One region of the Bradyrhizobium sp. 613_E4_N2_2 genome, then DNA from elsewhere that is predicted to be linked to it. Evidence: riboswitches for the same ligand, from Rfam matches in the RefSeq annotation. Region 1 holds a riboswitch; the other holds the start of a gene.
What was found. Region 1 has a riboswitch for glycine ahead of AB7290_RS15795 (D-amino acid dehydrogenase). Riboswitches for the same ligand answer to the same signal wherever they lie in the genome.

Region 1 (11,812 bases):
GCTGCGGCTGCCCGAAACCCTTCCCGAGTCCGAGCGCAGGTCGCTGGCGCCCGCAGACGTGCTCTCGGCGTTCCGGCAGACCGTGACCAACCGCCAGACCATCGGCTATGCGACGGCCGCCGGCAGCGTGATAGGCGCGCTCTTTGCCTATGTCTTCTCGGCGCAGCAGGTCTTCACCGGCGTCTATCATCTCGGCCATTATTTCCCGATTGCCTTCGCCGCGATCGCGGCCGGCACCGCGATCGCCGGCTTCCTCAATGCGAAGCTGGTCGGACGGCTCGGCATGCGCGTGATCTCGCACGGCGCGCTGACGCTCTACACCGCGGTTGCGGGCGTGATGCTGCTGACGGAAACTCTCGGCATGCTGCCGCTCTCGTTGTTCATGGTGCTGTCCGCCCTGATGATGTTCTCATTCGGCATGATGGTCGCGAACTTCACCGCACTCGCCATGGAGCCGCAGGGCCACATCGCGGGCACCGCCTCCTCGCTCTACGGCTCGATCACGACGCTGATCGGCATCGTCGTCGGCATGGCGATCGGCCAGAGTTTCGACGGCACGCTGCTGCCGTTCTCGGTCGGCTTCTTCCTGTCGACGCTGGCGGCGCTTGCGATCGTGCTGGTGGTGGAAAAGGGACGGCTGTTCAAGCCGCATCATCGTCCCATCGCATGAGGAACTTCCCGGCCGCGTCGATGTTGTACTGCAGCAATTCGAAAGGCCGCCTCATGGAACCGGAACATCGCGAAGACAACACCACCCCGGATCGGGCGGAAACGGAGCGCCCGACGCCGGGCGCCGACCGAACTGCGTTCACTCCCCCCTTCGCGAGCGAAGGCCTCGAGCGAATCCGCGACAGCCACTGCTGAGCGCAAAGCCTAGTCCGTCGGGCGCCTGCTGGCGCTGAAGTCCTGCGCGGCGCTCTCGGGCGTCGCGCTGCTCGTTCGCGGCGGCACGATCAGCACGACCACGTCCCGCGTCAGGCCGGGCTTGCCCCATAGCGTCGCCTGCACGGTGAACTGGCGCCTGACGAAATGCTCGGCGCGCGCGGACACGGACTCCATCCACCTGCCGCAATAGTCCTGGCCGCTGAAACAGAGCGCGGCCCAGCCGCGATCCAGTGTCGTCTTTCGCGGCATGCCCCACATGTACTGAAACTCGAACGGCCGCGCGTAATACGGATGGTCCGGACTGTAGAACGCGGTCGCAAAGGCCAGTGAATCGTCGCCACTGACGGCGCTGAGCGGCTCCCCGGTCAGCTCGTGCCATTCCCGGGTGAGCTCGTTGGCTACCTGCGCGTAGAAATTCCGGCCCTCTTCGTAGCCGTGATTGTTGCGATAGACGGCGTGAATCGGGGCGGCGACGAAGACAGCGGCGAGCCCAACGATTGCGGTGATGACCGTGACATTGACGGTGTAGAATCTTTCGATCGGGTAGCGCGTGCCGCAAACGATCAGCACGACGAACAGGAACAGCCCTTGCAGCGCCCATAGCGACGGCAGATCGGTGCCCATCGCCAGCGACGTCAGGACCGGCAGCACGATCGTGCCGATCGCAACGTAAAAAAGAAGCCGCAGGCCGGAACTCATCGCGGCGAAGTCGGCCGCAAATTGTTTCAGCCGTGTGCCGGCGATGATCACCCAGAAGACGGCCGATACGCTGATGGCCGCCACGAGTCCGAGCAGGAAGTTCTGCACCTCGCCGAGCGAGCTCACGAAGTTGCCGTTGGCGTGCGCCATCGCGTAGGTGAAGGCCGACGCGCTGGTCATCGCGAGCCAGTAGATGTGCGGCGACAACACCGCGAGTCCGACCACGACCGATATCCACGGCGAAGCGGACGTGAAATAGGCGCGGCGCGCGGGATGAGCCAGCGCGGCAAATGCAAAGCTCGCCACGAGGAAGACCGAATAATATTTGCCGACCATCGCCAGCGCCGTGGTGCATCCTACCGCGACCGCCCAGGCCGCGCTGCGGGTCTCGAACGCGCGCAGAAAACACCAGGTCGCGAGCGGCCAGAGCGCAAGCAGCACCGCATTGGCGTTGAAGCGCTGGGCGTGGAACTGATAGGCTGGCGTCAGCATCAGGAGCAGCAGCACCAGGATGCGTTTGTGCCCGGTCACGAACTGCCGTGCGATCCGGTCGACGAAAAACAGGGCGAGCCCGGCATTGGCCATCGCCATCAATTGCAGCGACCAGTTGCTGAGCGGGAAAACGGAGGTCCACACCGCCGTAACCCAGCCCATCAGCGGCGGATGCTTGTGGTAGCCCCACGCGAAACGGCGCCCGAGCGTCCAGGCCTCGAGGGTATCAGGGTGCAGGCCGCTGCCGGCATAGGCGACGACCAGATAGATCGTCCAGAGCGCGACAAAGCAAACAATGAGAAGCGGAACGGCCCAACCCGCCTCGACGCCGTCGAGCCAGCGCAGGAAAGGCCGCCGCCATCGCGCCGGCGCGCGATCGGACCGCTCGGCCATCGCCCGAAATGAAAAATCAATCGACACGGGACTCAAATGCAGGAAGGAAGTGATGTGCGAACCGCGCACATCTATTTCAAGTCAGAAACAAATAGCAATGATTGGACACTGGAAGAGTTAAAAGCTGACGCGAGGCTGACAAACGAAAACGGCGCCGCTGATGACAGCGACGCCGCGTAACGCTCGGGGAAGGCGCGCTGGCGCGCCCTCGCCTTACTCGGTCTTGTCGATGTTCCAGAACACCGGCGTCGCCGGGCCGTCGAGCACGCCGGTGAGCGACTTCCGCCACGCGCTCGGCGCCAGATACTGGCCGAGCGGCACGTAGATCACCTGGTCATAGGCTTCCTTCTGGATCTCGGTCGCGATCTTCTTCTGATCGTCGAGCGAGGCGGCGCGGACGAAGTCGTCCTTGAGCTTCTCGATCTTGGCGTTCTCCGCCCAGCCGAACCAGCCCTTCTTGCCCTGGCCGCCGATCGACAGATTGGCGATCGGGTTGGACACGTCGGCGCTGACCCAGTTGGTGAAGAACATGTTCCAGCCGCCCTCCTTCGGAGGCTTCTGGCTGGCGCGCCGGCTGACCACCGTCTGCCAGTCGGTCGCCTGCGCGTCGACCTTGAAGCCGGCCTCGCGGAGCAACTGCACCGCGACCGTCGGCTGCGCCTTCAGCGTCACGACGTCGCCGGGCACCATGACCACGACGGGCGTGCCGTCATAGCCGGACTCGGCGAGCGCCTTCTTGGCTTCCGCCATGCCGTTGCCCTTGACCAGCGATTCCGAGCCGACGTCGGTCGCGAACGGCGTATCGCAGATGAAGAACGCACCGCAGATCTTGTAGTATTTGGGATTGCCGACGAGCGCGTCGAGCACGTCCTTCTGGTTCATCGCCAGAAGTGCGGCACGGCGGATCTTCGGATTGTCGAAGGGCGGATAGAGGAAGTTCATGCGCCCAAGGGTCTGGTAGCCGAACTTGTTCAGCGTCTCGGTCTTGAGGTCGGCATTGCCTTCAAGGACGGGCAGCAGATCCCACGGCGGCACTTCCATGAAGTCGATGTCGCCCGATTGCAGCGCGTTCACTGCGGTCTGCGCATCCGGCATGGTGATCCATTCGACGCGATCGACCTTGACCAGCTTGCCTCCGGCAGTCCAGCTCGACGCCTCCTTGCGCGGCACGTAGTCGGTGTTCTTGACGTAGACCGCCTTCACGCCGGGCTGGAATTCGCCCTGCACGAACTTGAACGGGCCGGAGCCGATCTGCTCGGGGATCTGCTTGTCCGGCGGCGTTTCGGCGAGACGCTTCGGCATCATGAAGGCGACGCGCGAGGACGGCTTGCCGATGGATTCGAGCACGAGGCCGTAGGGCTCCTTCAGCTTCAGCGTGATCGTCTTGGGGTCGGTCGCCTCGATGCTCGCAGTAAACTGCATCATCTGCTGGCCCATGCCGTCGACCGCGGCCCAGCGCTTCAGCGAAGCGGCGCAGTCTTCCGCCGTCACCGGCGTACCGTCGTGCCACTTCAGGCCGTCGCGCAGCGTGAAGGTGTAGGTGAGCTTGTCGTCGGAGATCTTCCAGTCCGCCATCTGCGGCTGGATCTTGAAATTCGAGTCCGTCGCGATCAGCGTGTCGTAGACCATGTAGCCATGGTCACGCGTGATGTAGGCGGTGGTGAAAATCGGATCGATGATGCGCAGATCCGAATGCATCACCGCGGTGATGGTCTTGCTGGCGGCGGCAAGTACCGGCGAGGCCATCGCCGTCGAAAGCGCAACGACCGATAGCGCAAGTGTGGAGGCGAACGCGCGACGCCCCCGGCGCATCAAGCTCAACATAAAAGTTTCTCCTGACGTGAAACTGTTCAAAGGCAGGTTATTGGTTGAGCATTCGGTTCGTTCTTTAGGCGAACTAACCTCATGCGATGCCTTTGTCTTTCGAGACTTGCAGACAGTGTTGAGCGCGTCAATCCGGTTTCGCTGCAGCCCCAAGCGGCGCGCCCACGGGCTCCACAAAGACCGGTTTGGCTCTACAACGCTTTCCGCCAGTCCCGTCCGCGCCAATGCAATGCGCGTTCCATCTTTCGAAGCTTGAGAGACATTAAGATGAATCCAGCCAATCTTCCCTTCGATTCCGAGGCGATGCTCGAGGGCCTGCGCACCTGGGTGGAATGCGAGAGCCCGACCTGGGACGCGAGTGCCGTCAACCGCATGCTCGATATCGCAGCGCGGGATATGGCGATCATGGGTGCGACGATCGAACGCATCGGCGGTCGACAGGGCTTCGGCGGCGTGATCCGCGCGCGCTTCCCGCATCCGAAACAGGGCGAGCCGGGCATCCTGATCGCCGGCCACATGGATACCGTCCACCCGGTCGGCACCATCGAGAAGCTGAAATGGCGGCGCGAGGGCAACAAGTGCTACGGCCCCGGCATCTACGACATGAAGGGCGGCAACTATCTCTCGCTGGAAGCGATCCGGCAGCTGGCACGCGCTTCCTTCACCACGCCGCTGCCGATCACCGTGCTGTTTACGCCCGACGAGGAAGTCGGCACGCCCTCGACGCGGGACATCATCGAGGCGGAGGCCGCGCGCAACAAATATGTGCTGGTGCCCGAACCGGGCCGCGCCGACAACGGTGTCACCACCGGACGTTACGCCATCGCGCGTTTCAATCTGGAAGCGACGGGCCGGCCGAGCCATGCCGGCGCGACATTGTCGGCCGGACGCTCGGCGATCCGCGAGATGGCGCGGCAGATCCTCGCCATCGACGCGATGACGACGGAGGACTGCACCTTCTCTGTCGGCGTCGTGCACGGCGGACAATGGGTCAATTGCGTTGCCACGACCGCCACCGGCGAGGCGCTGTCCATGGCCAAGCGCCAGGCCGATCTCGACCGCGGCGTCGAGCGGATGCTGGCGCTGTCGGGCACGACCAATGATGTCACGTTCAAGGTGACGCGCGGCGTCACGCGCCCCGTATGGGAGCCCGATGCCGGCACCATGGCGCTGTATGAAAAGGCGCGCGGCATCGCCAAGTCGCTCGGCACTGAGCTGCCGCATGCGAGCTCTGGCGGCGGCTCCGACGGCAACTTTACCGGCGCGATGGGCATCCCGACGCTCGACGGCCTCGGCGTGCGCGGCGGCAACGGCCACACGCTCGAGGAGTTCATCGAGGTCGAGAGCCTAGTTGAACGCGGGCGCCTGATGGCGGGCTTGCTGGCGACGCTCGACTGACGACGCAGCCTTCGCACTGCACAATGCGTTGGCAGTCGCGGTTTAAATTTAGCCTTGTCTAAAAATGAGGCGCATCGTACTGCTCGATTGTCCACGCGACGATGCGGGAGAGATCGCAACGAGAGTTCAGGCTTTCGTTGCGGCGCCGACGGAGCAACCGCCCCGGAAACTCTCAGGCAAAAGGACCGTATCGTCAGGACGATCTGGAGAGAGGCGGCACGGCCAATGTGGTCGTGACGTCCACCGAAGGGGATAGTCCGGAGCTGACCTCGCCGAGGTCCGCGCCGGATCAAGCTCTCAGGTAACCGTGACAGATGGGGCGCCGCCAACGGCCTTTGGCCGGCGGTTAGCCGACTCTAACTCACGGGAGCCCCGAACCTGCCATGACCCATATCGCCATCATCGGCGCCGGCATCACCGGCGTAACGACTGCCTATGCCCTGCTCGAACGCGGATACAAGGTGACGGTGCTCGACAAGCACCGCTACGCCGCGATGGAGACGTCCTTCGCCAATGGCGGACAGCTCTCCGCCAGCAATGCCGAGGTGTGGAACAGCACCGCCACGATCCTGAAAGGCCTGCGCTGGATGTTCCGGCGCGACGCGCCGCTGCTGATGAACCCGCGGCCGAACTGGCACAAATATTCGTGGATGAGCGAGTTCGTCGCCAATATCGGCAACTACCGCGCCAACACGATCCAGACCACGCGGCTCGCGATCGAAGCCCGCAAGCATCTGTTCGAGATCGCGGAGCGCGAAGGCATCGACTTCGATCTCGAACGCTGCGGCATCCTGCACATCTATCACGACAAGAAGGGTTTTGAATCCGGCCTGCAGGTCAATGCGCTGCTGAAGGAAGGCGGGCTCGATCGCCGCCCGGTAACGCCAGAGGAGATCCGCGCCATCGAGCCGACGCTGCGCAAGGACTATTTTGGCGGCTTCTACACGCCGTCGGATGCGACCGGCGATATCCACAAGTTCACGCGCGGACTTGCGGAAGCCTGCAAGCGGCGCGGCGCGACCTTTATCCACGAAGCCAACATCGATTCCATTGCCCAGGCAGGTGGCGGCTTTGTCATCGGCTGGGCTGATCTTTCGGCCAGTGATGCTGTCGCATCCGTGCGCGGCATGCTGAAGGCTGACGGCGTCGTGGTCTGCGCCGGTGTGGCCAGCCGCCACTTCGCCGCCCTCCTCGACGAGCGCGTCAACGTCTATCCGGTGAAGGGCTATTCGATCACCGTTCAGCTCGACACTGCCGCAAGCCGCAATGCGACGCCGACCGTGAGCCTGCTCGACGAAGCCGCAAAAATCGTCACCAGCCGGCTGGGCGCCGATCGTTTCCGCGTCGCAGGCACCGCCGAGTTCAACGACTTCAACCGCGACATCCGCGCCGACCGCGTGCAGCCGCTGGTCGACTGGGTGCGCAGCAACTTCCCCGGCGTCGAAACGTCCAAGGTCGTGCCCTGGGCCGGGCTGCGGCCGATGATGCCGAACATGATGCCAGTGGTGCGCGCAGGACGGATGCCAGGCCTTTTCTTCAACACCGGCCACGGCCATCTCGGCTGGACCTTGTCGGCCGCGACCGCGCAGATGATTGCCGGGACCATCGACGGCTGGCGCGGGCTCAACGCACCGCCGACCGCCCCCTCACTCAGGGTTGAGCGCGAGTTCCGTCATGCATCCTGAGTGGTCGATATCGGAGGCTCGGCGGCCCCTTGCGACCGCCCTGCCCTTGGCACACAATTTGCCCCGAAACGTCGGCTTCCACGGCCGGCTTTCCAGCCCGAGTGACAGGCGTGCATGATAGACAGAACCGATTCCACGGGGGCCTCCCGGCCCCACAAGTTCCGCAGCCGGAGATAGGTGCATGCTAGGTTATCTCATTCGCCGCGTTCTGGCCGCGGTGCCCGTGATGGGCGTCGTCGCACTGTTCGTCTTCCTGCTGCTGCGGCTGACGCCGGGCGATCCCGCCGCCATTCTCGCCGGCGATAACGCGACGCCGGAACGGCTGGAACGCATCCGCGACTCGCTCGGCCTCAACGAGCCGCTGATCGTGCAATTCATCACCTGGGTGAACAAGCTGCTGCACGGCGATCTCGGGACGTCGCTGATCTCCAACCTGCCAGTCATGAAGATGATCAGCCAGCGCGTCGAGCCGTCGATCTCGATCGCGCTCTCGACAATCATTCTGGCCGTCATCGTCGCCGTGCCCCTGGGCGTCATCGCGGCGTGGAAGCACGGCACCTGGATCGATCGTTTCGTGATGGGCCTCTCCGTGCTCGGCTTCTCCGTGCCGGTGTTCGTGGTCGGCTATCTCCTGATCGAGGTCTTCGCGATCGACCTTCGCTGGGTGCCGGTGCAGGGCTTCCGCAGCATCTTCAACGGCTTTGGACCGTTCTTCGAACGCATCATCCTGCCGACCTGCGCGCTCTCCTTCATCTACATCGCGCTGATCGCGCGCATGACGCGTGCGGCGATGCTCGACGTGCTTGGTGAGGACTACGTCCGCACCGCCCGCGCCAAGGGCATCAACGAGGTCGCAGTGATGATGCGCCATGCGCTGCGCAATGCCGCGGTGCCCGTTATCACCGTGATCGGCACCGGCTTTGCGCTGCTGATCTCCGGCGTCGTCGTCACCGAGAGCGTGTTCAACATCCCCGGCATCGGCCGCCTCACGGTGGACGCGGTGTTGGCGCGCGACTACCCAGTCATCCAGGCGATGATCCTGCTGACGTCGCTGATCTATGTCGTCGTCAATCTCCTGATCGACGTCGCCTACACGCTGCTCGATCCCCGGATCCGGTACTAGGGCTAAGGATAACAACAAAAATGTCCGTCGATAGCCTTCCCCAGTCGTCCATTCCGATCACGTCGCCGCTGCGGCCGCGTTTCGGATTCCTCACCTCGACGCCGATCATCGCGGCGGCCACGATCCTGCTCGCGTTGATCGTGCTGGTCTCGATCCTGGCGCCGCTGATCGCGCCGCACGATCCGGTCCAGCTTGCGCCCTCGCAGCGGCTGAAGCCGGCCTCGGCGCAGTTCCTGCTCGGCACCGACGCCTATGGCCGTGACCTCTTGTCGCGCGTCATCTATGGCGGCCGCATCTCGCTCCTGATCGGCATCGGCTCGGCGATCCTGTCGATCGTCATCGGTCTTGCGATCGGCCTCGTCTCCGGCTTCTTCAAGCTGGTCGATGCCGTCCTGATGCGCGTCATGGACGGCCTCATGGCGATGCCGAGCATCCTGCTCGCGATCGCCGTGGTGTCGCTGTCCGGCGCCAGCATCTGGACCGTGCTGGTCGCGATCACCATCCCCGAAATACCGCGCGTGGCACGCCTGGTGCGCTCGGTCGTGCTGTCCGCGCGTGAGGAACCTTACGTCGAGGCCGCGATCTCGGTCGGCTCCAGCCTGCCGAAGATCATGTGGCGACATCTGATGCCGAACACGATCGCGCCGCTGATCGTCCAGGGCACCTATGTCTGTGCCTCCGCGATCCTGACCGAGGCCATTCTCTCCTTCCTCGGCGCCGGTATCTCGCCGGAGACGCCGACCTGGGGCAACATCATGGCCGAGGGCCGTCAGTATTTTCAGCTCAAGCCGACGCTGATCTTCTGGCCGGGCCTGCTGCTTTCGATCGCCATCCTCAGCATCAATCTGATCGGCGACGCCGCCCGCGACGCCCTCGATCCCCGCATGAAGCAGCGGGAGGGCAAGTGATGACGGATCAAGTGATGACCAACCCAGTTCTCGACATCAACAACCTCGTCGTCTCCATCGGCAAGAAGCCGAAGGGCGCAAACATCATCGACGGGATCTCGATCCAGGTGCATAAGGGCGAGACACTGTGTCTCGTCGGCGAAAGCGGCTCGGGCAAGTCGGTGACCTCGCTCACCACGATGGGCCTGCTGCCGAAGGGCACGCTGGTTCCGACCGGCGGCAGCGTCAAGCTGGTCGGCGAAGAGATTCTCACCGCGACCGATCGCCGCCTGCGCCAGCTCCGCGCGACGCAGATGGCGATGATCTTCCAGGAGCCGATGACCGCGCTCAATCCGGTGGTGCCGGTCGGCCGTCAGATCGACGAGGTCCTGCGCGCCCACACCGATCTCGACGCCAAGGCGCGGAAGAAGCGCATTCTCGACATGATGGAGCAGGTCCGCCTGCCCCAGGTCGAGCGCATCTTCGCCTCCTATCCGCATCGCCTGTCCGGCGGCCAGCGCCAGCGCATCATGATCGCGATGGCGCTGGTGCTGGAGCCGAAGCTGCTGATCGCCGACGAGCCGACCACCGCGCTCGACGTCACCACGCAGAAGCAGATCCTGACGCTGATCCGCGACCTCCAGCGCGATCACGGCACCGCCGTCCTGTTCATCACCCACGACATGGGCGTGGTTGCCGAGATCGCCGACCGCGTCGCTGTGATGCGACAGGGCCGGCTGGTCGAGACCGGTCCGCTCGAGACCGTGCTGCGCAACCCGACCATGGAGTACACCCGCAATTTGCTTTCTGCGGTGCCGAGCCTGGTGCCGCGCGCGGCACGGCCCGAGACCAAGGAGCCGGTGGTGCTGGAGGCCAACGAGCTCGGCAAGGTCTATAAGGAGCGCGCCTTCTTCGGCAAAGGCCGCGAGGTCGTCGCCGCCGACAAGGTCACGCTGACGCTGCGCAAGGGCCGCACGCTCGGCATCGTCGGCGAGAGCGGCTCGGGCAAGTCGACGGTGGCGCGGTGCATCGTGCGCCTGATCGATCCGACCTCCGGCGGCGTGCGCCTTGCCGGCCGCGAGATCGCCGACATCTCGCGCCGCCTGCTCCAGCCGCACCGGCAGAAGATCCAGATCGTGTTCCAGGATCCCTACCGCTCGCTCAACCCGCGCATTACCGTCGGCGAGAGCATCGCGGAAGGCCCGATCAATTACGGCACCTCGCATGCCGATGCGATGAAGCGGGCGCGCGAATTGCTCGAGCTCGTCGGCCTGCCCGCGGACGCAGTGACGCGCTATCCGCACCAGTTCTCCGGCGGCCAGCGCCAGCGCATCGCCATTGCGCGTGCGCTCGCGCTCGACCCCGACGTGCTGGTCGCGGACGAAGCGGTCTCGGCACTCGACGTCTCGGTTCAGGCGCAGGTGCTGGAACTGCTCGACGAGATCCAGAACCGGCTCGGCATCGCCATCCTGTTCATTACCCACGATCTCCGCGTCGCAGCCCAGATCTGCGACGAGGTCGTGGTGATGCAGCACGGCCGTGTCGTCGAACAGGGCCTGGCCGCCGAGGTGCTGACGCATCCGAAGGAAGCCTACACCAAGGCGCTGCTGGAGGCCGCACCGGGCCGCGGCTGGGATTTTGCGAACTTCAGGCCGGTGTCGGAAGGCGTCGCGGCGACGGCTTGATCCGCATACTCCGTCATTGCGAGCGAAGCGAAGCAATCCAGACTGCCGCCGCGGAAAGATTCTGGATTGCTTCGCTTCGCTCGCAGTGACGGGTAGCGACCATCATCATTCGAAAATGACTTAAAGCCATGCGCGGCGGCATGGGCTCCTCGCTTGCCCCCGCCTCGAAGCCAAGGCTAACGTCGCGCACTTTCAAACGCTGGACCAGAATTAATGACACGTATAGCCGTCGGCGGCTTCCTGCACGAGACCAACACGTTCGCCCCGACGAAGGCGACTTTCGCGGACTTCCAGCATGGCGGCGGCTGGCCGGCCATGACGGAAGGCGCCGACGTATTGAAGGTGATGCGCCGCATCAATGTCGGCCTCGCCGGCTTCGTCGACAGCGCCGAAGCCAATGACTGGAACCTCATTCCGACGATCGCCTGCGGCGCAAGTCCGTCGGCGCATGTCACCAGGGACGCCTTCGAGCGTATCGTGAAGGTGATGGTCGACGGTATCGCCGCCGCCGGCCCGCTCGATGCGGTCTATCTCGATCTGCATGGCGCGATGGTGACCGAGCATCTCGACGACGGCGAAGGCGAGATTTTGGCGCGCGTGCGCCGCGTCATCGGCAAGGACGTTCCGCTGGTTGCCAGCCTCGACCTGCACGCCAACGTCACGCCCGAGATGATGGAACACGCGGATGCGCTGATCGCCTACCGCACCTATCCGCATGTCGACATGGCCGAGACCGGCCGC
Region 2 (11,812 bases), 160 kb from region 1:
TTATTGAGCTGGGCGTGTCGCCAAAGCAGAAAGAACGGGCGCGGCATGGATCCGGCGGCCAGCATCTTCAAGATGATCTATCGGGATCAACCAGTCGGTACGGAGGGGCTTCCTTGGCGGAAGGAAGACTTCACGAAACGAAAGAGGCCGCCAACCGAGGCGGCCTCACGAGACCCGGCCCATCGCCAACGCGCGCATTGTACGATGGACCGTTCCGGGTGGATGGCGCGAGAGTGTCGCGCCACAGACCGGAATCTCAATCCCTTGGTTCGAGTCGTTCCCGTCAGGCCGCCTACTGAGGCGGCCTTGCTTCATCCGCCTACAAAGCGGGTTTGCGTGACCGGAAATACGAAGCCGATTCCGGTCACGGCGAGGAAGGTGCAAAAATACCGGATGCGATACATGCCGAACCAACCCGGGCGTGCCGCCATGGTTCAGGAGGTCGGCGAGCTCTCCGCCCATCTGGTGGTCTAGGCCGAGGTTGGACGGAGAGCCGCGCGCCGGACCCCCGTCGCATGACAATGCTAGGAACGTGCCATGACAGTCGTGTGAAACTGTCGGCGCCGCTCAGTGGAGATCAGGCCACAAATGAAATGAAAACGCCGCCCGCTTGAAATGAAGCGCAGGCGGCGGCGTTCCAGCCCCGAGAGGGATTAGCAAAATCCCGGATATTGATCAGTCCGAATGGATGACGAGAAGGTTCAACGGCACAACGCGACCAAGCTCAAATGGATGCGTGGCGGCGCTGCGTCGAACTGGGCATTGAAATCCCCCAGGCCAATAGATACGGGCAGGAGACGAGATCGTTTCACACGCGCAGAGGCGGATTAGGGCACTTCTTTTCCGTGGTTCTATGAATGGCGAGCTTGCGCGTTTTTCCCGGAGGGATTGTCGGCTGACAGCGTGGCTGACTTGGAAGGCTACATCGAAATCCTTTTGCGAAAGCTTCGCCGGGAAGCTGGCAAAGAAGCCGCCAACTGAGGCGGCCTTAACCGGTCTTCCGTTCGAGCATCGCCATTTCAACTTGGTCGGCCAGGACTGTGAGATGACTTGCGAGGCGGTCGAATAGTTCGCGCTTAGCGGCGTCGGTCGCGGATGAGAGCGCACTCCGCCGCGTCCTTCCGCAGCTTCTCAAGTTGAACCAGATGATCTTGCATGGCCCGCTGGCCCGCTGTTTCGAGAACCAGCGGAGTCAACGCGACGGGCTTACTTCGGCGGCTGCAAGCCGGATGATTTCAACCATTCCTCAATGCGGGCGGCGACATCGGATTCGTGGGCCTTCTTCAAAAGAGCCTCTTGCTCTGGGGCCGCCTGCAATTGTTCTGCCTTTTCTCGCGCTAGTCTGGCTTCCTTGATGAGCCGCTCTCCAAGCACTCTATCCGGTTTGAATCGGAAGCGCTTCATGACTTCCTCCTGTCACAAAGTTCGCTCTGCTTAAAACTTTCAAGGGGCACAGAAGTTCTACGGAACTCTACACCTCATGTTCGCTTAGCGGAACACATTCGTTTGCGGTCCGTTCTTCAAATCCAAATCGGGCCACCGCGAAAATCAAACTAGGCCACCGCGCTCGGAAACCAGGCCAGCATCCGGGTACTGCCGAAATAGGCCACTCGGGATTGCAAAGTAGGCCACTGGTAGGAACTAAGGGATTGCCCGCCCTGTTGCATGTTGTTCCTCCCTCTAAAGGAACAGCCTTATGGCCGACGACAACAATAAAAATCCAAATGAGAAGCAGCCCGGCGAGAATCCGGACGGCAAGTACCATTTCAATCCTGGGAACATGGCCGGGAAGAAGCCCGGGGATCCGGAGCAGACTGCCGAAAACCGTGGCGAGCAGCCGCACGAGGACAAAGAAAAACCCGCCGGTTAGATGCCGGCCACTCGCAGATGCGAAGTAGGGCCACTATAGGACCGCACCGGACGGCGGCTTTATGGCCGGCCACTCACCGAAGAAAAATGGGAATGGATTGTTTATCCCAGGATCGGGCAAGGAGATCGCTTCGCAGGAATGGCTCCCACTAGAGCGGCCTCAAAGGGAGCGCGGGCCTACATCGATGAGAAGCTGGATGGAAAAGAGGCCGCCAACTGAGGCGGCCTCAAATCATCAGGATCAGCCAGACGATTAGGCCAGCGTTCACGGTGCCTACGGTGACAATACCTGTCTGAATAAGTCGCTCGGTCATGGTGTCACCCCCCGATTGAGAGGGAACCCTGCGCTCAATCGGAACGAGCGTCTATGCAGATTGTGCCAGACCCGGGAAATTTCGGTAATATATGACGGCGTGTTCCGCCCGTGAATACACCTTATGGTTGGCCCAGAACAAAACAGGCCACGTGTCATTTCAAACCAGGGCAATGTCGCCGGAAACAGGCCAGTACCAAAATCCGCGAAAGAACATATTGCGAACTTGGAACAAATAGGGTACATTACTTTTATCGCCGGCCCGCCCCGCCAATCGTTTGTCCCTCTAGCGAATCCTCGCCATAAGGAGCACGACCCAATGTCCAACACTGCCCTGCGTATCGTCGAAGGATCTTCCATGGACAAGAGTAAAGCTCTGGCCGCCGCGCTCTCCCAGATCGAGCGCCAGTTCGGCAAGGGCTCGGTGATGAAGCTCGGCAAGAACGACCGGTCGATGGATGTCGAGGCGGTGTCCTCGGGTTCCCTCGGGCTCGACATTGCGCTCGGGATCGGTGGTCTGCCGAAGGGGCGCGTCGTGGAAATCTACGGGCCGGAATCCTCGGGCAAGACCACGCTGGCGCTGCACACGGTGGCGGAAGCGCAGAAGAAGGGCGGAATCTGCGCCTTCATCGACGCCGAGCACGCGCTCGACCCGGTCTATGCGCGCAAGCTGGGCGTCAACATCGACGAGCTCCTGATTTCGCAGCCGGACACGGGCGAGCAGGCGCTGGAAATCTGCGACACGCTGGTGCGCTCGGGTGCGGTAGACGTGCTGGTGGTCGATTCGGTCGCGGCTCTGGTGCCGAAGGCCGAGCTCGAGGGCGAGATGGGCGACGCGCTGCCGGGTCTCCAGGCCCGTCTGATGAGCCAGGCGCTGCGCAAGCTGACGGCCTCCATCAACAAATCCAACACCATGGTGATCTTCATCAACCAGATCCGCATGAAGATCGGTGTGATGTACGGCTCGCCGGAAACCACGACCGGCGGCAACGCGCTGAAATTCTATGCCTCCGTCCGTCTCGACATCCGCCGCATCGGCGCGATCAAGGAGCGGGACGAAGTGGTTGGCAACACGACGCGCGTCAAGGTGGTGAAGAACAAGCTGGCGCCGCCCTTCAAGCAGGTCGAATTCGACATCATGTACGGCGAGGGCGTCTCCAAGATGGGCGAGATCCTCGATCTCGGCGTCAAGGCCGGCATCGTCGAAAAGTCCGGCGCCTGGTTCTCCTATGACAGCCAGCGCCTCGGCCAGGGCCGCGAGAACTCGAAAGCGTTTTTGAAAGCCAACCCCGACATCACCGCCAAGATCGAGACCTCGATCCGCCAGAACTCCGGCCTGATCGCCGAGCAGATTCTCGCCGGTGCACCGGAGCGTGACGCCGACGGCGAGGAGCCGGCGGACGAGTAAGGCCTAACGCGAAGAACTTTCGCGAGGAGCGGGCGCTGAGGACGTTGAGTTGCCGACGTCGTCAGTGCCCGTTTCGTTTTGTGGGGCGTTCGCGATGAAACGCGTGATCCTGACCAGTTCGTCCGGCGTCGGTCTTGCCCATGCGGATCGCGCCGACATGGTCGTGCCGTTCATCTTTCGCTTCGTTTCGGGGCCACTGCCTACCTCGCATCACCTCGAGCAATACCTGACGGGAGGCTATGTCAGAGGCGATCCGGAGGTGCGTTGGTCCGATCTTGTTGGCCGGTTGCCTCAGACCGGTCTCGCGCACAAAGAGACAGGCCTGATTTGGTTTTGCGAGACCTATGGCGTCGATCTCATCGAGCTGTGGTTCGACCCTGAGCCCAATAGTCAGTTGCAACTGATCTGGATCCTCGATTATTTGCGGTCCCATCCATCGATCACCGATCGTCTGAGATTGCGACGTGTCAATTTCGATCTGCGCGGAGCGGACGGCACAGAGCTTCGCGATCGTATGGTGCGGGAATTGGAGGTCGCGGACTGCGACTTCGAGATCGCCAACATGGCCTGGGAAGCCTACCGGGCGCCAACGCCGGAGCTCTGTTTCGGATTGCTCGGCAGGGATTTCCCCAGGCTGCCCTTCCTGAAGCCTGCGATGGAACAATTGCTGGCAGAACTGCCATCACCAATCACCGGACTAGGTACGACGGAAGCGCGGCTTCTCGACCTGATTGCGCGGGGGCACAACCGTACCAAGGAGCTGTTTCAACCGGACGGTCCGCTGCAAACGCGCGTGTTCGATCAATGGGAATTGGGCCCGCTGCTCGAAGGGCTTGGGTCCGGCCCAATGCCGGTGATCACGGGTCTCGATCCGAAACTCGCGACGCTGGCCCCGCGCGAGGCCGCAACGCCGCCTTTCGCCGAAGCCGGCTATCGCTCACCGAATTTGGGGAAGCGGTCCTTGAAGGCCGGGAGGATTTCCGCCGTCAAACCCCGATCAGACGCTGGTGGGGCGGAACGCTTCTGACCAACGAACGGCTGTGGCGTTGGGACCGACAGAACCGTTCGCTCGTTGCACCCTTGATACGCGTTCGGGGACGTAGGGTGGGCAAAGGCGCGCAAGCGCCGTGCCCACCATATTCCAACGCGCATAAAGGTGGTGGGCACGCTTCCGCCTTCGCTCTTCGAGCTACGGCGGACAAGTCGCTTTGCCCACCCTACGAAGCTACGATCCCTTACTCCGCCGCTTCCGCGTAATCGCTCACCGGCGGGCACGAGCACACCAGGTTGCGGTCGCCATAGACGTTGTCGACGCGACCGACCGGGCACCAGTATTTGTCGGTGCGCGAGACGCCGTCGGGAAAGCAGCCCTCGGCGCGGGTGTAGGCGCGATTCCAATCGTCGTCCGCGATGTCGTGCACGGTGTGCGGGGCGTGACGCAAAGGCGAAGCCTCGATCTTGAAGCGGCCGGCCTCGACCTCGGCGATCTCCTTCCGGATCGCGATCATGGCGTCGCAGAACCGGTCCAGCTCCGCCTTCGATTCCGACTCGGTCGGCTCGATCATCAGCGTCCCCGGCACCGGAAAACTCATGGTCGGGGCATGGAAGCCGTAATCGATCAGGCGTTTTGCGATGTCGTCCACGGTGACGCCCGACGTCGTCTTCAGCGCGCGCGGGTCGACGATGCACTCATGTGCGACGCGGCCCTTCGCGTTCTTGTAGAGCACCGGGAAGTGCGCATCGAGGCGCGCGGCAATGTAGTTGGCGTTGAGGATCGCGATCTCGGTGGCGCGCTTCAGGCCGTCACCGCCCATCATCAGAATGTAGATGTAGGAGATGGTCAGGATCGACGCCGAGCCGAACGGCGCGGCCGAGACCGGGCCGACCGGTGCTTCGGCTTGCGTCGCCGGATGACCGGGCAGGAACGGCGCGAGATGCGCCTTCACGCCGATCGGGCCCATACCGGGGCCGCCGCCGCCATGCGGGATGCAGAAAGTCTTGTGCAGGTTGAGATGGCTGACGTCGGCGCCGTAATCGCCGGGCCGCGACAGGCCGACCTGCGCGTTGAGGTTGGCGCCGTCCAGATAGACCTGGCCGCCATGGCCGTGCACGATGTCGCAGATCTCGCGGATGTGCTCCTCGAACACGCCATGTGTCGAGGGATAGGTGATCATGACCGCGGCGAGATCGGCCGAATGCTTCTCGGCCTTGGCGCGGAGATCGTTGACGTCGACGTCGCCGTTCTTTTCGCAGGCGACCACCACCACGTCCATGCCGACCATCGCGGCCGAAGCCGGGTTGGTGCCGTGGGCGGAGGAGGGGATCAGGCAGATTTTTCGGTGCGTCTCGCCGCGCGCGGCATGATAGCCGCGGATCGCGAGCAGCCCGGCATACTCTCCTTGCGCGCCCGAATTCGGCTGCAGCGAGATCGCGTCATAGCCGGTGATATCGCACAGCCATTTTTCCAGCCGCGCGAACAGTGCGTGGTAACCCTTGGCCTGCTCGCGCGGGGCGAACGGGTGCAGGCTGCCGAACTCCGGCCAGGTCAGCGGCATCATCTCGGTCGTCGCGTTCAGCTTCATCGTGCAGGAGCCGAGCGGGATCATGGCGCGGTCGAGCGCGAGGTCGCGATCGCTGAGCTTGCGCATGTAGCGCAGCATCTCGGTTTCCGAGCGATGCGCGTGGAACACGGGATGGGTGAGGAAGGCGGTGGTGCGCTTGAGCGACTCCGGCAGCGCCTCGCGCGTGGTGGCGTCGATCTCGGCATAGGTGAGCGTGCCGCCGAATGCGCGCCAGACCGCTTCGACGGTTGCCGGCGTTGTGGTCTCGTCGAGCGCGATGCGCAACGCCGTCTCACCGACGCTCAGGTTGATCTTCTCGGCAGCCGCGCGCGCGACGATCTCGGCGCGCTTGGCACCGGCGTCCACGCTGAGCGTGTCGAAGAAGCTATCCGACTGCGGCGCAAAGCCGAGCTTGCGCAAGCCCGCTGCGAGCACGGCGGCGCGGCGATGCACGTTGCGCGCGATCTGCGAGAGACCCTCGGGGCCGTGATAGACCGCGTACATCGAGGCGATCACGGCGAGCAGCACCTGCGCGGTGCAGATGTTGGAGGTCGCCTTCTCGCGGCGGATGTGCTGCTCGCGGGTCTGCAGCGCGAGGCGATAGGCCGGCATCCCGCGCGAGTCCACGGAGAGGCCGACGATGCGGCCGGGCAGCGAGCGCTTCAGTGCATCGCGCACCGCCATATAGGCCGCGTGCGGCCCGCCATAACCCATCGGCACACCGAAGCGCTGCGCCGAGCCGATCGCGATGTCGGCGCCCAACTCGCCGGGCGAGGCGAGCAGCGTCAGTGCCAAGAGATCGGCGGCAACGATCGCGAGCGCGCCCTTGGCCTTCAACGTCGCGATCGCGGGCCTGAGGTCGCGCACGGCGCCCGAGGAGCCCGGATATTGCAGCAGCGCGCCGACCACGTCGGCCTTGTCGAGATCGGCGAGGGGATCACCGACGATCAGGGTCCAGCCCAGCGGCTCGGCGCGGGTGCGCATCACCGCCAGCGTCTGCGGATGCACGTCCTTGTCGACGAAGAAGGCTTTTGCTTCGACCCGCGAGTGGCGCTCGGCGAGCGCCATGGCTTCGGCCGCGGCGGTCGCCTCGTCGAGCAGCGAGGCGTTGGCGACGTCGAGCCCGGTGAGGTCGCAGATCATGGTCTGGAAGTTGAGCAGCGCCTCCAGCCGGCCCTGGCTGATCTCGGGCTGGTAGGGCGTGTAGGCCGTGTACCAGGCCGGGTTCTCCAAAATGTTGCGCTGGATCACCGCGGGCAAAACCGTGCCGGAATAGCCCTGGCCGATCAGCGAGGTGAAGACCTGGTTCTCTCGCGCGAGCTCGGCCATGTGCGCGATCGCCTCGGTCTCGCTCAAGGGCTTGCCGAGGTCGAGCGGGGCGGTCTGCCGGATCGAGGCCGGCAGCGTCTCCGCCATCAGGGCGTCCACGCTCTTGGCGCCGACGGCCTCCAGCATTGCGGTGACGTCGCGCGCCGACGGGCCGATGTGGCGGCGAACGAAGGTGGCGGCGGTGTCGCCATTGGATTTGCGGTGCGCGGTCATCATGGGTCCTCGCTTTAGATTTCGCTGTCGCCGTCATGCCCCGCGAAGGCGGGGCATCCAGTAAACGCAGGCGTCACGGCTTGAGCCGAGAAGCCGCGGCGTACTGGATCACCCGCCCCAGTGCGCAGTGCGCACAAGGCGGGTGATGACACCGAATATGAGGTCAGAGTTCGCTTCATCTCACGCCGTATGTGCCTTGTAGGCGGCCTCATCCATGAGGCCGCCGAGCTCGCTCTTGTCGGCAATTCTGATCTTGAAGAACCACGCCTTGCCTTGCGCGTCCGAGTTCACCAGCGCCGGCTCGGCGGCGAGCGCGTCGTTGGTCTCGAGCACTTCGCCCGTAACAGGCGCGTAGACGTCGGAGGCGGCCTTCACCGACTCCACGACGGCGGCGGCTTCGGCCTTCTTCAGCGCACGGCCGGCTTTGGGCAGCTCGACGAACACGACGTCGCCGAGCTGGGACTGCGCGTAGTCGGTGATGCCGACGGTGGCGACGTCGCCGTCGATGGCCAGCCATTCGTGGTCGGAGGTGTACAGCGTCGTGGTCATTGTCTTGTCCTCAGCGTTTGTAGGTGTTTTTCACGAAAGGCATGGCGGCGACCGTGAGCGGCAGCCGCTGGCCGCGCACCTCGGCGAACAGTTTTGTATCGAGCGCGCTCGATGCCGTGGGCACGTAGCCCATCGCGACCGGCGCATTCAGGCTCGGGCCGAAGCCGCCCGAGGTGACCTTTCCGATCGGCTCGCCGCCGGCGTCATCCGCAAACAGCAGCGCGCCCTCGCGCACCGGCGCGCGGCCTTCCGTACGCAGGCCGACGCGGCGGCGGCTTGCGCCGTTATCGAAATGAGCGAGGATCGCATCAGTGCCGGGAAAGCCGCCGGTGCGCGCGCCGCCGCTGCGGCGACTCTTCTGCACCGACCATTCCAGCGCGGCCTCGACCGGCGTGGTGGCGGTGTCGATGTCGTGGCCGTAGAGGCAGAGCCCGGCTTCCAGCCGCAGGCTGTCGCGGGCCCCTAAGCCGATCGGCATCACATCGGGATTGTCCAGCAGCGTTTTGGCGAGGCGCTCGGCATCGGCCGCGGGGACCGAAATCTCGAACCCGTCCTCGCCGGTGTAGCCGGAGCGCGAGACGAAGCAGTCGAGGCCGGCGACCTTGTGCGGGCCGGCATCCATGAACTTCATGGCGGGCGCCTCTGCACACAATTTCGCCAGCACCGCTTCCGCCTTCGGGCCCTGCAGCGCGATCAGGGCGCGGTCTTGAAGCGAATCGATGATGCAGTCGTCCGAGAGATGCGCGCGCAGATGCGCCTCGTCCGCTTCCTTGCAGGCGGCGTTGACGACCAGGAACAGGTGATCGCCGAAATTGGCGACCATCAGATCGTCGAGAATGCCGCCGTCCGGATTGGTGAACTGGGCATAGCGCTGCCGTCCCGGGGCGATCGCCACGATATCCTGCGGCACCAGCCGTTCCAGCGCGCGGGCGGCGTCCTCGACCTTGCCCGACTTCGGCCGGAGCGCGAGCTGGCCCATATGGGAGACGTCGAACAGGCCGGCGGAGGAACGGGTATGGAGGTGCTCTTTCAGGACGCCCGCGGGGTACTGAACGGGCATGTCATAGCCCGCGAACGGCACCATCTTGCCGCCGAGGGAGACATGAAGCCCGTGAAGGGGCGTACGTTTGAGGGAATCTTGGTCGTGGCGCGCAAGCATTACGGGGCCCTCGGCGGTTCCCCGGGGACGATTCCCCGATGGACACCAGTCGAAGCCCCATCTGTCGCTGTGCCTGAGAGTATTATCCCGTCGGCGGACGCAGTCCGGGCCAACCCTTATGAAAAGGTATTTGCCCGTCGGCGCCTCTTTCCAGATGTCGTCAAAGCCACGCGGTCCTTTTGCCTGAGAGTTTCCGGGGCGGTTGCTCCTTCGGCGCCGGCACCAAAGCCGGTCTCTCCCGACGTGGCCGTACGATACAGATGGGTACAGACCACAGGCCGGCCAAGCCTGTCAACGCGCACCTGGCGGCTTTCAACGGGATTGCAAACGGGATTGCGCGCCTGCGGCAACTCACTGATCTCCTTGCACAGTTTCTGGACAGCGCAGCTGGCCTTGTCTAAAAGCGCTTTGACCCGCAGATATCAGCCCAAATGCCCGGTTTGGATGGCGTATCGCGGGTCCAAGCACACCCGATTGGATGAACATGAGCGGCGTCAACGAGATCAGGTCGACCTTTCTGAACTTCTTTGCCGAGAACGGCCACGAGATCGTGTCGTCCTCGCCATTGGTGCCGCGCAACGATCCCACGCTGATGTTCACCAATGCCGGCATGGTGCAGTTCAAGAACGTCTTCACCGGCGTCGAGAAGCGGCCCTATCAGCGCGCCACCACGTCGCAGAAATGCGTGCGCGCCGGCGGCAAGCACAACGACCTCGACAATGTCGGCTACACCGCGCGCCATCTCACCTTCTTCGAGATGCTCGGCAATTTCTCGTTCGGCGACTATTTCAAGGAGCGCGCGATCGAGCTGGCCTGGACCCTGATCACGCGGGAGTTCGGGCTCAAGAAGGACAAGCTGCTCGTCACCGTCTACCACACCGACGACGAGGCGGCCGGGCTGTGGAAGAAGATCGCGGGCTTCTCCGACGACCGCATCATCCGCATCCCGACCTCGGACAATTTCTGGGCGATGGGCGACACCGGGCCGTGCGGCCCGTGCTCGGAGATCTTCATCGACCGCGGCGACCACATCTGGGGCGGACCTCCGGGCTCGCCGGAAGAGGATGGCGATCGCTTCCTCGAATTCTGGAATCTCGTGTTCATGCAATACGAGCAGGTGACGAAGGAGGAGCGCGTGGATCTGCCGCGTCCCTCGATCGACACCGGCATGGGGCTGGAGCGCATGGCCAGCATCATGCAGGGCGTCGACAGCGTGTTCGAGACCGATCTGTTCCGCCATCTGATCGATGCGACGTCGTCGGCGCTCGGCGCCGGGCCGAACGAGCAGACCGTGGCCTCGTTCCGCGTCATTGCCGACCATTTGCGTTCCTCGGCCTTCCTGGTCGCGGATGGCGTGCTGCCCTCCAACGAGGGCCGCGGCTATGTGCTGCGCCGGATCATGCGCCGCGCGATGCGCCATGCGCAGCTGCTGGGTGCCAAAGAGCCGCTGATGCATCGCCTGGTCTGGGCGCTGGTCCGCGAGATGGGCCAGGCCTATCCCGACCTGATGCGCGCGGAGAATCTGATCGAGGAAACGCTGCGGCTGGAAGAGACCCGCTTCCGCAAGACGCTGGTGCGCGGCCTTGCCATCCTCGACGAGAAGAGCGCGTCCCTGAAGAAGGGCGACATGTTTGACGGCGACGTCGCCTTCACGCTGTACGACACCTACGGTTTCCCGCTCGACCTGACCCAGGACGCACTGAAATCGCGCGGCATCGGCGTCGACCAGGCCTCCTTCACCGACGCGATGGAGCGCCAGAAGGCCAAGGCGCGCGAGTCCTGGAAGGGTTCGGGCGAGGCGGCTTCCGAAGCGATCTGGTTCCCGCTGCGCGAGAAGCTCGGGGCCACCGAATTCCTCGGCTATGAGACCGAGAGTGCCGAAGGCGTGGTCTCCGCGCTGGTGAAGGACGGCCAGGAAACCGCGAGCCTCAAGGCCGGCGAGACCGGCGCGATCGTGCTCAACCAGACGCCGTTCTACGCGGAATCAGGCGGTCAGGTCGGCGACACCGGCGTGCTCAGCGGCGAGGGCGGCATCAAGTTCCGCGTCACCGACACGCAGAAGAAGCTCGGCGATCTCTTCGTTCACGTCGGCACCGTGGAGAGCGGCGAGCTGAAGCTCGGCACCGCGCTGCAGCTCGAGGTCGATCACGGCAGGCGTTCCTCGATCCGCGCGCACCATTCGGCAACGCATCTCATCCACGAGGCGCTGCGCCAGGTGCTCGGCGACCACATCGCCCAGCGCGGCTCGATGGTCGCGCCGGATCGTTTGCGTTTCGACTTCGTGCATCCGAAGCCGATCACGGCGGAAGAGCTTGCCCGCGTCGAGGACATCGCCAACGACGTGGTGCTGGAGAACGACGAAGTCACGACACGCGTGATGGGAGTCGATGAAGCGCGCGAGGCCGGCGCGC

Region 2: another riboswitch for glycine. It lies ahead of gcvT (glycine cleavage system aminomethyltransferase GcvT); the one in region 1 lies ahead of AB7290_RS15795 (D-amino acid dehydrogenase).

The regions. Positions count from the first base shown of each region.
Region 1 is NZ_CP197234.1:3,348,871-3,360,682, reverse strand. It holds gene AB7290_RS15815 (multidrug effflux MFS transporter) at 1-670, shown strand, start outside; gene AB7290_RS15810 (glycosyltransferase family 39 protein) at 874-2,469, opposite strand; gene AB7290_RS15805 (ABC transporter substrate-binding protein) at 2,683-4,293, opposite strand; gene AB7290_RS15800 (M20/M25/M40 family metallo-hydrolase) at 4,561-5,691, shown strand; glycine riboswitch at 5,786-5,889, shown strand; glycine riboswitch at 5,893-6,007, shown strand; gene AB7290_RS15795 (D-amino acid dehydrogenase) at 6,075-7,376, shown strand; gene AB7290_RS15790 (ABC transporter permease) at 7,558-8,499, shown strand; gene AB7290_RS15785 (ABC transporter permease) at 8,520-9,407, shown strand; gene AB7290_RS15780 (ABC transporter ATP-binding protein) at 9,422-11,071, shown strand; gene AB7290_RS15775 (M81 family metallopeptidase) at 11,285-11,812, shown strand, end outside.
Region 2 is NZ_CP197234.1:3,190,231-3,202,042, forward strand. It holds gene AB7290_RS14975 (hypothetical protein) at 1,207-1,404, opposite strand; gene AB7290_RS14980 (hypothetical protein) at 1,697-1,870, shown strand; gene recA (recombinase RecA) at 2,502-3,590, shown strand; gene AB7290_RS14990 (hypothetical protein) at 3,685-4,617, shown strand; gene gcvP (aminomethyl-transferring glycine dehydrogenase) at 4,826-7,693, opposite strand; gene gcvH (glycine cleavage system protein GcvH) at 7,874-8,242, opposite strand; gene gcvT (glycine cleavage system aminomethyltransferase GcvT) at 8,253-9,401, opposite strand; glycine riboswitch at 9,564-9,652, opposite strand; gene alaS (alanine--tRNA ligase) at 9,886-11,812, shown strand, end outside.